2 regions of the Streptomyces sp. NPDC002004 genome follow, and region 2 is predicted to be linked to the other one. Evidence: predicted binding sites of a transcription regulator. Region 2 holds the regulator's gene; the other holds the start of a gene.
The links. The regulator HspR, encoded in region 2, represses chaperone genes until heat shock. The targets are predictions, from matches to a motif close to TTGAGNNNNNNNNNCTCAA.

Region 1: the regulator HspR is predicted to act here: its motif matches at 3,996-4,014, upstream of lon (endopeptidase La).

The regions. Positions count from the first base shown of each region.
Region 1 covers NZ_JBSFDP010000006.1:206,497-212,720, reverse strand. The annotation lists gene ACWCP6_RS13045 (C-terminal binding protein) at 1-89, shown strand, start outside; gene ACWCP6_RS13040 (class II aldolase/adducin family protein) at 86-868, shown strand; gene ACWCP6_RS13035 (GNAT family N-acetyltransferase) at 856-1,563, opposite strand; gene ACWCP6_RS13030 (hypothetical protein) at 1,703-3,712, shown strand; gene lon (endopeptidase La) at 4,037-6,224, shown strand, end outside.
Region 2 covers NZ_JBSFDP010000004.1:252,964-259,187, reverse strand. The annotation lists gene ACWCP6_RS09540 (helix-turn-helix transcriptional regulator) at 1-89, shown strand, start outside; gene ACWCP6_RS09535 (LuxR C-terminal-related transcriptional regulator) at 114-1,097, shown strand; gene ACWCP6_RS09530 (heat shock protein transcriptional repressor HspR) at 1,191-1,643, opposite strand; gene dnaJ (molecular chaperone DnaJ) at 1,648-2,832, opposite strand; gene grpE (nucleotide exchange factor GrpE) at 2,866-3,540, opposite strand; gene dnaK (molecular chaperone DnaK) at 3,537-5,387, opposite strand; gene hrpA (ATP-dependent RNA helicase HrpA) at 5,626-6,224, shown strand, end outside.

The DNA of each region.
Region 1 (6,224 bases), on a different contig from region 2:
CCGGCCCTGCCGAGAACGTCCTGGCCTGGCAGCGCACCGGCCGTCCCCGCACGCCCGTCATCGACCCGACCGAAGGAGCCTCCGCATGACCGCCGCCGTCACCGCCGCCCCCGCGCCCGCCGCCCCCGCCACCGAGGCGGAGCTGCGCCGCGAGCTGGCCGCCGTCTACCGGCTGGTCGCCCACTTCCGGATGACCGACCTCATCTTCACCCATATATCGCTGCGGCTGCCCGGCGCCGACCACCACTTCCTGATCAACCCCTACGGGCTGCTGTTCGAGGAGATCACCGCCTCGAACCTGGTCAGGATCGACCTGGACGGCCGGCCGGTCGAGCCGACGCCGTACCCGGTGAACCCGGCGGGGTTCGTCATCCACAGTGCGATCCACCGGGCGCGCGAGGACGCGCAGTGCGTGCTCCACACGCACACCAGGGCGGGCTGCGCGGTGGCCGCCCAGGAGGGTGGCCTGCTCCCGCTGAACCAGATGTCGATGGAGTTCTACGGCCGGGTCGGCTACCACGACTACGAGGGCGTCGCCCTCAACCTCGACGAACAGCAGCGGCTCGTCGACGACATCGGCGGTCACCCGGCGCTGATCCTGCGCAACCACGGCCTGCTCACCGTCGGCGGGAGCGCGGCGCAGGCGTTCCTGCGCATGTACTACCTGGAGAAGGCCTGCGACATCCAGATCGCCGCGCAGGCCGGCGGCGGCGCGCTCACGGTGCCGTCGCCGGAGGTCTGCGAGTACACCGCACGGCAGCTCGCCGGAGAGGCGACGGCGGACCTCACCGACGACGACGCGTACGAGCTGGCATGGGCGGCGATGCTGCGGCTGGTGGAGCGGATCGCGCCCGACTACAAGGACTGACGGGCCGCCGGGTCCGTCGGCTCCTCGGGCACGTAGTGGACGCTGGTGAGCGGGGCCTGCACCCGCCAGCCGAGGGAGGTGTACAGGGCCCGTCCGTCGTCGGTCGCGCCGAGCACCCCGGTCTCGGCCCCCTGCTCCAGGGCCGCCTCGGCGAGCGTTCGCATCACCAGGCTGCCCAGCCTCCTGCGGCGGTGCTCCGCCGAGGTCTCCACCTGGTCGACGACGGCCGTCGCGCCGGTGGGCGCGACCTGGCCGCGGGCCGCGAAGGAGCCGTCGGGCGCGGTGACGAGGACACGCGTCACCCCGCCGCGGGTCCAGCTGCGCAGTCGGTACCCGTCGGGAAGCCCCGTTCCGGCGGGCCCCGGGGTTACGGCGGCCCCGACCCTTCGCAGGGCGACGGACATCAGGTGTCCGGGCTCGTCGATCGTCCACCCCGGCCCCAGCAGTCGCATGACGTCCTCCTCCGGGGCGAACACCTTCAGCCAGACGCCGGGCGCGGCCACGGCGGCGGCGACCTTGCGGACCGCGGCCGTGTCCACGTCCGCGCCGAGCCCGGCGAACACATACCGGGTCACCTGCTTCGGCAGCCCCACGTCGATGGTGTAGCCCCAGTCCTCGACGACGGGGAACGAGGCCCCGCGCGAGACCACCCACCCGTCGACCCACGCGCGGACGATGCTGTTCGTGCTCTCCATGACGGCCCCCTGAGTCATAGGTAATAGTCCCTTCTGGTTAGAGCACCTTACACGCCCTGGTCCCGGCTCTCCCGGCACATGACCGGATCTGCCGCCCTCGGGCCCGCGTGCCTACGCTCGTCGTGGCGAGAGGAACGCGATGGCGGACGCCACGGACCCCACGGAACATGCCGAGGCCCGGCTCGGCCTCGCCGCGGCGCGGTTCGCCGCCGGAGACCCGGCCGCCGCCAGGGCCGCATGTCTGCACGCGGCCCGGCTCGCACGGACCGCGCGCCGCCCCGACCTGCTCGCCCGGTCCGCCCTTGCCCTCGGCGGCGGGCCCACCGGCACCGGGGACGGCACCGGGGACGGTCCCGTGGACCGGGAGCAGATCGAGTTGTTGACGGAGGCGCGGGAGGCGCTGGCGGCCGATGCCGGGAGGGCGACGCTGCGCGCCGCCGTCACCGCTCGGCTCGCCGTCGTCGCCGGCCCCGACGCACCCGTGCAGCACCGGGTCGACCTCGCCGAGGAAGCCGTGGGTGACGCCCGGGCGGGCGGCGACCCGGCCGTGCTCGGCGTCGCGCTCGCCGCTCTCTGCACGGTCGGGCCCGGCCCCGACCGCTGCGCGAGCCGGCTCGCCCGGTCCGCGGAGCTCGTCGGTGTGGCGCGGGATCTGCCGGACCCCGCGCTCGAACTGCTGGGCCGCCGCCTGCGGTTCGTCGCCCTGCTGGAGACCGGGGACATCGAGGGCGCACATGCGGAGGCGGATGCGTACGAAGGGGCGGTGCGGTCCCTGCGCCGTCCTTCGGACGCCTGGTTCGTGCCCCTGTGGCGCGGGGCGCGCGCCCTGATGGAGGGCCGGTACGAGGACTGCCGCACCGCCCTCGCGGAGGCGGAGACCCTGGCGGAGGCCCTCGCCGGCCGTTCCGCCGACGCGGCACCACTCATCGCCGCCCAGCGCTGGTCCCTGCTCGCCGAGTCGGGGGACCTGACCGGACTGGAGCGGATGCTCGCCGGGATGCCGCCGCTGGGCCGCATCCCGGGCGCATGGCCCCAGGTCGCGCTCGGGCTGGTCGCGGCGCAGTTCGGGCACGTGGACGAGGCGGCGCGCCGGCTCACCGCGGTCCTCCCACGGCTGGCCACCGCGCCACGGGACGGCGCATGGCTGCCGGCCCTGGCGCAGGCGGCGGAGACGGTCGCGCTCATCGGCGCGCACAACACGGCGCCCCGGCTGTACGCCCTGCTCGCCCCGTACGCGGACCTGTTCGTCGTGGAGGGCCCGGGAGCGGTGGTACGGGGCCCGGTCCACCGGCACCTGGCGCTGCTCGCGGCATCCCTGGGCGACGCCACCGCAGCCCGCCGCCATGCGGAGGCGGCTCGCGCCGCGGCGCTGTGGGCGGGGGCGAGAGGGCTGCTGGAACGCATCGAACGGGAGACGCGGCCGCTCCGCGCCACGGAGGGGTCCGTGGGCGGTGCCGGTGGCTTCGACCATCCCGACGGTCGCGACGGCCCAGGGGGTTCCGACCGCCCGGACAGACCCGACGGCCACGGCCCCGGCTCGGCCGACGCCGACATCCAGCCCGACCCCGAGATCCAGGCCGACCTCGACGCCGACATCCAGACCGACCCCGAGAGTGTGTTCCGGCTGGTCGACGGCATCTGGCAGCTGCGCCACGCCGGGCGCGAGGCGCGACTGCCAGACGGCGAGGGCCTGCGGGACCTGGCCGCCCTCCTCTCGCGGCCCGGTGTGCCCGTTCCCGCGCTGGACCTGGCGACGGCGTCGCGGCCCGGCACCCTCCAAGGGTCCGGAGCCCCCTGCCGGGCACGGGACGCGACCGTGCGCGCCGCGTACCGCCGCAGGATGCGGGAGCTGACGGCCGAGGCGGAGGCGGCGGAGGTGAGCGGGGACTCCGGGTGGTCGGCCCGGGTCGCCCTCGAGCGCGACGCGCTCATCGGCCGGCTCGCCTCCGCGTACGGTATCGGCGACCGGCCCCGCAGGACCGGCTCCGCCGCCGACCGCGTCCGTACCGCGGTGGCGGCGCGGATCCTGGCGGCCATCGACCGGATCGCCGCCGTCCACCCGGAGCTGGGGCGTCACCTCGCAGCGACGGTCCGTACCGGCACGACCTGCGTGTACGAACCGCGCACTAGGCCACGTCGGCCGGAATGACCAGGACGTGCGTCCAGGTGGCCCGGATCACCGACCTCCGCACCGCCGAGCTGTCGCGCCGCCGCGGAGGAGGGCGGACGAGGGGCGGAGGGGGCGGCGGACAGGCGGACGGGAATGCGAGGCGTCGCTGCGGCGTCCCCTTCTGCACAAGCCCTGTGGAAGGGGACGGGCCAGAGCACCCGACCCGCACCTCATGGGGCCGGACACGGTGCGTAGCCGTGCACCCGCCGGGCGATCGCTCAGAGCGAACGTCCGCCGGGGAACATTCCGGAGCTCCCCTGCATTGAGTCGACATAGCTCAACTTGACTGCCGAAGGGGAGATCATGGCTGCTGAGTCCACGGCGTTCACACCGCTCATCCTGCCCGTGCTGCCGCTCGACGACGAGGTCGTGCTGCCCGGAATGGTGGTGCCCCTGGACCTGAACGACACCGATGTACGCGCCGCCGTGGAGGCAGCCCAGGCCGCGGCCCGGTCCCTGCCGGGCAAGCCCAAGGTGCTGCTGGTCCCACGCATCGACGGCACCTACGCCGGTACCGGCGTGCTGGGCACCGTCGAGCAGGTGGGCCGGCTTGCGGACGGCGATCCCGGCGCGCTGATCCGCGGGCGCGCCCGTGTGAAGATCGGGGCGGGTACGACCGGGCCCGGTGCCGCCCTCTGGGTGGAGGGCACCCGCGTCGACGAGAGCCTTCCCGACCCGCTTCCCGGCGCCGTGGGCGAGCTCGTCAAGGAGTACAAGGCCCTGGCCACCAGCTGGCTGCGCAAGCGCGGCGCGTGGCAGGTCGTGGACCGCGTCCAGCAGATCGACGACGTGTCGCAGCTGGCCGACAACTCCGGCTACTCGCCGTACCTGACCACCGCGCAGAAGGTGGAGCTGCTGGAGACCGAGGATCCGGTGGCCCGCCTGAAGCTCGCCACGCAGCAGCTGCGCGAGCACCTCGCCGAGCAGGACGTCGCCGAGTCCATCGCCAAGGACGTCCAGGAGGGCGTCGACAAGCAGCAGCGCGAATTCCTGCTGCGCCGCCAGCTCGAAGCGGTGCGCAAGGAGCTGCGCGAGCTCAACGGCGAGTCCGAGAGCGACGAGTCCGACGACTACCGGGCGCGTGTCGAGGCCGCCGACCTCCCCGAGAAGGTCCGCGAGGCCGCGCTCAAGGAGGTCGAGAAGCTGGAACGGTCGAGCGACCAGAGCCCGGAGGGATCGTGGATCCGCACCTGGCTCGACACCGTTCTCGAACTGCCCTGGAACGAGCGGACCGAGGACCAGTACGACATCCAGGGCGCCAAGGCGGTCCTGGACGCCGAGCACGCGGGCCTGGAGGACGTGAAGGAACGGATCACCGAGTACCTGGCGGTGCGCAAACGGCGCGCCGACCGGGGGCTGGGCGTGGTCGGCGGGCGGCGCGGGGGTGCCGTTCTCGCGCTCGTCGGCCCGCCCGGTGTCGGCAAGACGTCGCTGGGCGAGTCCGTCGCACACGCGATGGGACGCAAGTTCGTCCGCGTCGCGCTCGGCGGCGTCCGTGACGAGGCCGAGATCCGCGGCCACCGGCGTACGTACGTCGGCGCGCTGCCCGGCCGCATCGTCCGCGCCATCAAGGAGGCCGGGTCCATGAACCCGGTGGTCCTGCTCGACGAGATCGACAAGGTGGGGTCCGACTTCCGGGGCGACCCGGCCGCGGCCCTGCTCGAAGTCCTCGACCCGGCGCAGAACCACACCTTCCGGGACCACTACCTCGAGGTGGAGCTGGACCTGAGCGACGTCGTCTTCCTGGCGACGGCGAACGTCCTCGAAGCCATCCCGGAGGCGCTGGCCGACCGTATGGAGCTGGTCAGGCTCGACGGGTACACCGAGGACGAGAAGGTCGTCATCGCCCGGGACCATCTGCTGCCGCGTCAGCTGGAGCGGGCCGGTCTCGCCGGTGGCGAGGTCGCACTCGACGAGGGTGCGCTGCGCAAGCTCGCCGGTGAGTACACGCGCGAGGCCGGTGTGCGCAACCTGGAGCGCGCCATCGCCCGGCTGCTCCGCAAGGTCGCCGCACAGCACGAACTCGGCGAACAGGAGCTGCCGTTCACCGTCACGGACGGCGATCTCCGGGGGCTCATCGGACGGCCGCACCATGTGCCCGAGTCCGCCCAGGACCCGGCCGAGCGGCGCACCGCCGTCCCCGGTGTCGCCACCGGGCTCGCGGTCACCGGAGCGGGCGGCGACGTCCTCTACGTCGAGGCGTCGCTCGCCGACCCGGAGACCGGTGCGGCGGGGCTGACCCTGACCGGTCAGCTGGGCGACGTCATGAAGGAGTCCGCGCAGATCGCGCTGAGCTTCCTGCGCTCGCACGGGGCGGAGCTGGAGCTCCCGGTCGGCGACCTGAAGGACCGGGGTGCGCACATCCACTTCCCGGCGGGCGCGGTTCCGAAGGACGGCCCGAGCGCGGGCGTCACCATGACGACCGCCCTCGCATCGCTGCTCAGCGGACGGCTCGTCCGCATGGACGTGGCGATGACCGGCGAGGTCTCAC
Region 2 (6,224 bases):
CCAAGCTCGCCGCCGCCCTGGGCAGCGGAAGCCGGGCGCAGCTCGGCTACTTGATCGCGCAGTCGGGAATCCTGGACCAGGACAGCTGAGCGGGTGCGGGAGGAGCCGGAACGTTGACCGCTGAGCCGCATGCACACGGTGTGGAGGAGCTGTGCGAGGCGGGCTCGACCCTGTACGTCCGCGCCCTGCGCGAGGGCCGCGTACGGCGGGAGGAGGCCGCCCCCGCTCCCTGCCTGATCGACTTCGGGCTGCTGCACCCGGACGTCGAGGACATGCACTGGCTCCTGCCCACGGCCCCCGCCGTGGCGCTGCCGAAGCTCCTCCGGGCCATGGAGGAGGACATCGCGCACCAGCGCCGCAGGGAGACCAGGCTGGCCGAGCAGTTCGAGCCGCTGCTGCACCTCGGGCCCGCGTCCGCCGCGCTCCCGCCGGCCCCCTCGTCCGTGCTCACGGTGCTGCTCGGGTTCCGCCGCATCGACGCCGCCCTCTCGCACGCGGCCTCCGAGGCGACCCACGAGCTGCTCACCATCCAGCCGGGCGGCAACCGCCCCGCCGAACAGCTGGGCAGCGCGCTGCCCCGGGAACAGGCGCTGCTCGCCCGCGGGGCCCGTATGCGCACGCTCTACCAGCACACGTCCCGCTACTCGCCGGCCGTCCTCGGCCACTACGAGCAGCTGCACGGCGACGTGGAGGTCCGCACGCTGGACGAGGTGACGGAACGTCTCGTCGTCTTCGACCGCACCGTCGCCTTCATCCCCGCCGCCGCCGACCGGACGGTCGCCCTGGAGGTACGCCACCCGGCCCTGGTCTCCTTCCTGGCCACGGCCTTCGAACGCCTGTGGCACCTCGCCACTCCGATGTGGCCCCGGGCCGCCCAGGAGCCCTCGGCCAACGGCATCACGACCCGCCAGGCCACCATCGCCAGGCTCCTGGTCGAAGGCCTCACCGACGAGAAGATCGCCGCCCGTCTGGGCATGAACGTCCGCACCGTCCGCGTCCACATCGCCAAGCTCGCGGCGGTCCTGGGCAGCGGAAGCCGTGCCCAGCTCGGCTATCTGATAGGGCAGTCGGGAATTCTCAGACGCAACGACTACTAGACCGGCGGGCGGATAGACCGCCGGGCGGGCCGGCGCGGACGTGCGAAGGGGCCGGGAGGCGTATCGCCTCCCGGCCCCTGTCACGCGCGACCGTCAGTCGGACTGCTGCCGCTTGGGCCGCCACACCACCAGCGCGCTGGTCTGCTGCATCTCCTGGTACGGGACCAGGTCACGCCGGTACGAGGCGTGCACCGCGGCCTCGCGCTGGCGTATGGCCGCCGCCGCGCCCTCGACGGCTGCCGAGAGCTCGGCGACCTTGGCCTGGAGAGCGGCGACCTGGTTCTCCAGTTCGATGATCCGCTTGATGCCGGCGAGGTTGATGCCCTCGGCCTGCGACAGCTGCTGCACCTGACGGAGCAGCTCGATGTCCCGGGCCGAGTAGCGCCGACCGCGTCCGGCGGTGCGGTCGGGGGAGACGAGGCCCAGCCTGTCGTACTGACGCAGCGTCTGCGGGTGCAGCCCCGACAGCTGGGCTGCCACCGAGATGACGTAGACCGGGGTCTCGTCCGTCAGCTCGTAGGGATTGTTGCGTCGACGGCTGTCCATGGCGTCATGCTCCCTTCGCGGCCTCGAAAAGCTCCGCCCGCGGGTTGTCGTCCGCGGTCGCCTCGCGGTACGCCTCCAGTGCGTCCCGCGCCTTGCCGGTCACGTCCCTCGGGACCGCGACCTCGACCGTGACCAGCAGGTCGCCCCGGGTGCCGTCCGTGCGGACCGCCCCCTTGCCACGGGCGCGCATGGTGCGGCCGTTGGGAGTGCCCGGGGGCAGCTTCAGGGTGACCGGAGGCCCGCCCAGGGTGGGCACCCGGACCTCGCCGCCCAGCGCCGCCTCCGCGAAGGTGACGGGCACCGTGACGGTGAGGTTGTCGCCCTTGCGCCCGAAGACCGGGTGGCTGTCCACATGGACGACCACATAGAGGTCTCCGGCCGGGCCGCCGCGCTCGCCCGGTGCGCCCTTGCCGCGCAGCCGGATGCGCTGACCGTCCGACACGCCCGCGGGGATGCGCACCTGCATGGTCCGGGACGACTGGGCGCGGCCCGAGCCCTTGCAGACGTCGCACGGCGTCTCCGCGATCAGCCCCCGGCCCTTGCAGTCCGGGCAGGGGTCGGTCAGCGAGAAGCCGCCGCCCGAGCCACGGGCCACCTGGCCGGTGCCGACGCAGGTCGGGCACACCCGCGGTGTGCCGTTCTTGTCGCCGGTGCCCGAGCAGGCCTTGCACGGCGCCTGCGACGACATGCGCAGCGGCACCGTGGCCCCGTCCACGGCTTCGGTGAAGCTCAGCGTGACCTCGGACTCGACGTCCTGGCCGCGCCGCGGCTGGGTGCGCGTACCCGCACCCGCGCCGCCGCGGTTGAACAGTCCCCCGAAGACGTCACCGATACCCCCGCCGAACCCTCCGCCGGCGGTCCCCCCGCCCCCGGCGTTGCCTCCGAAGAGGTCGCCGAGGTCGAAGTTGAAGGAACCGCCTCCGGAACCGGGTCCCGGCCGGAACCCGCCGCTGCCGAAGAGAGCACGCGCCTCGTCGTACTCCTTGCGCTTCTTCGGGTCGCCGAGGACGTCATTGGCCTCGGAGACCTCCTTGAAGCGCTCCTCGGCCCCGGCGTTGCCCTTGTTGGCGTCCGGGTGGAACTCGCGGGCGAGCTTCCGGTACGCCTTCTTGATCTCCGCCTCGGTGGCGTCCTTGGGGACGCCGAGGACCTTGTAGTAGTCCTTCTCGATGAAGTCCTTGGTGCTCATCCCCGACGTCCCTCCTTCCTCACGTGGTCAACGTCAGCCCTCGTCCGGGCCACCGTCGTCCTTGCCGTCCCTGTCCTGCTGGTCCGAGGAGGCCTCTTCGGCCTTCTCGGACTTGACCGTCTGCGCACCGGGCTGCGGTTCGGCCACGGCCACCCGCGCGGGGCGGATGGTGCGCTCCCCGATTCGGTACCCCGGCTGCAGAATCGCGACGCACGTCGTCTCGGTGACGTCCGGCGCGTAACTGTGCATCAGCGCCTCGTGGACCGTCGGGTCGAAGGGCTCGCCCTCCTTGCCGAACTGCTGCAGGCCCATCTTCGCCGCGACCGTCTCCAGGGATTCGGCCACCGACTTGAACCCGCCCACGAGCTCGCCGTGCTCCCGCGCGCGGCCGATGTCGTCCAGCACCGGCAGCAGTTCGGTGAGCAGGTTCGCGATGGCGATCTCGCGGACCGCGATGCGGTCCCGCTCCACGCGACGGCGGTAGTTCTGGAACTCGGCCTGGAGCCGCTGGAGGTCCGCCGTGCGCTCGTTCAGCGCCGTGCGCACCTGGTCCAGCTGAGCGGTCAGGCCGGCCGTCTGTGCCGCGTCCCCGGCCGGGGCCGCCCCCTCCTCCGCAGAGGGGGTGGCGGCCTTCGGCTCGGCGTCTTCAGAGGTGCCGCCGGAGGGGACGTCGGGCTTCTCCTCAAAACCCGGGGTCTCCTCCGTCACGCGGCACCGTCCTTACGGTCCTCGTCGACGATCTCGGCGTCGACGACGTCGTCGTCGGCCTTCGCCTGCTCGGCACCCGGGGCATCCTGGGCGCCGCCGGCGGCCTGGCCGGCCTGCGCGTCGGCGTACATGGCCTGGCCGAGCTTCTGCGAGACCGCGGCGACCTTCTCGGTGGCCGTACGGATCTCGGCCGTGTCCTCGCCCTTGAGCTTCTCCTTCAGCTCGGCGATGGCTTCCTCGACCTCGGTCTTGACCTCGCCCGGGACCTTGTCGTCGTTGTCCTTGAGGAACTTCTCCGTCTGGTAGACGAGCTGCTCGCCCTGGTTGCGGGTCTCGGCGGCCTCGCGGCGGCGGTGGTCCTCCTCCGCGTACTGCTCGGCCTCCTGGCGCATCCGGTCGACCTCGTCCTTCGGCAGCGAGGAGCCGCCGGTGACGGTCATCTTCTGCTCCTTGCCGGTGCCGAGGTCCTTCGCCGTGACGTGCATGATGCCGTTGGCGTCGATGTCGAAGGAGACCTCGATCTGCGGGACGCCACGCGGCGCCGGGGGCAGACCGGTCAGCTCGAACATGCCGAGCTTCTTGTTGTACGCCGCGATCTCGCGCTCGCCCTGGTAGACCTGGATCTGCACGGACGGCTGGTTGTCCTCGGCCGTCGTGAAGATCTCCGAACGCTTCGTCGGGATCGTCGTGTTGCGCTCGATCAGCTTGGTCATGATGCCGCCCTTGGTCTCGATACCGAGGGACAGCGGGGTCACGTCGAGGAGCAGGACGTCCTTGACCTCACCCTTGAGGACACCGGCCTGGAGCGAGGCGCCGATGGCGACGACCTCGTCCGGGTTCACGCCCTTGTTGGCCTCCTTGCCGCCGGTCAGCTCCTTGACGAGCTCGGCGACGGCGGGCATACGGGTGGAGCCACCGACCAGGACGACGTGGTCGATCTCGTTGATCGAGATGCCCGCGTCCTTGATGACGTTGTGGAACGGCGTCTTGCAGCGCTCCAGGAGGTCGGCCGTCAGCTGCTGGAACTGGGCGCGCGTGAGCTTCTCGTCCAGGTGCAGCGGGCCCTCGGCGGAGGCCGTGATGTAGGGCAGGTTGATCGAGGTCTCGGTGGACGAGGACAGCTCGATCTTCGCCTTCTCGGCGGCCTCGCGCAGACGCTGCAGGGCCATCTTGTCCTTGGCCAGGTCCACGCCGTGCGCGTTCAGGAACTGCTTGACCAGGTAGTCGACGACGCGCTGGTCCCAGTCGTCACCACCGAGGTGGTTGTCACCGTTGGTGGCCTTCACCTCGACGACGCCGTCGCCGATCTCCAGCAGCGAGACGTCGAAGGTGCCGCCACCGAGGTCGAAGACGAGGATCGTCTGGTCGTCCTTGTCGAGGCCGTACGCCAGGGCGGCGGCGGTCGGCTCGTTGACGATGCGCAGGACGTTCAGACCGGCGATCTCGCCGGCCTCCTTCGTGGCCTGACGCTCGGAGTCGTTGAAGTACGCCGGAACGGTGATGACCGCGTCGGTCACCTTCTCGCCCAGGTAGGACTCGGCGTCCCGCTTCAGCTTCTGCAGGATGAAGGCGCTCATCTGCTGCGGGTTGAAGTCCTTGCCGTCCAGGTTGATCTTCCAGTCGGTGCCCATGTGGCGCTTGACCGACCGGACGGTCCTGTCGACGTTGGTGACCGCCTGACGCTTGGCCACCTCACCGACGAGCACCTCACCGTTCTTGGCGAAGGCGACGACGGAAGGCGTGGTCCTGGCGCCCTCGGCGTTGGTGATGACGGTGGGCTCGCCGCCTTCGAGAACGCTGACGACGGAGTTAGTCGTGCCCAGGTCGATGCCGACCGCACGTGCCATTTCAAATCCTCCAGCAATACTTGAGTGGAACTCGCTCAAGGATGCACGACGGCCGCCGTCGGGTCAACAGACCTGAGTCGGTGCGACTCAACTTTTATGTGGCCCTTATCCGCGATAACCCTCTGACCTGCAAGAACAGCAGAGGGACCGGGTGCGCGCAGATGACCCGGGACCACCCGCACGGCGCACGCAAAAGCGTTCGCCACCGGTTTCCCGGAGGTGAGATCCTGGACCGCGTATGTCTACGCAGCCTGCCCCCGCCCTCGGCTCCCTCACCCCGCGCCTGTCCGAGCTCTCCCTGCGCGACGCGCAGCGCCTCGGCCGCAGGCTCGACGGCGCGCGCCGGATCCGCAAGCCCGAGGCCCAGGCGGCCGTCGTCGCCGAGATCGAGGGCGAGATCGCGAAGGCCGAGGCGCGCATCGCCGAGCGCGCCGCTCGTGTGCCCGCGGTCACCTACCCCGAGCAACTGCCGGTCAGCCAGAAGAAGGACGAGATCCTGGCGGCGATACGCGACCACCAGGTCGTGATCGTCGCGGGCGAGACCGGCTCCGGAAAGACCACGCAGATCCCCAAGATCTGTCTGGAACTCGGCCGTGGGGTACGCGGCATGATCGGCCATACGCAGCCGCGCCGCATCGCCGCCCGCACGGTGGCCGAGCGCGTCGCCGAGGAGATGGACACCCCGCTCGGCGAGGCGGTCGGCTGGAAGGTCCGCTTCACCGACCAGGTGGGCCCCGGCACCTTCGTCAAGCTGATGACCGACGGCATCCTGCTCGCGGAGATCCAGACGGACCGCGAGCTGCGCGCGTACGACACGATCATCATCGACGAGGCCCA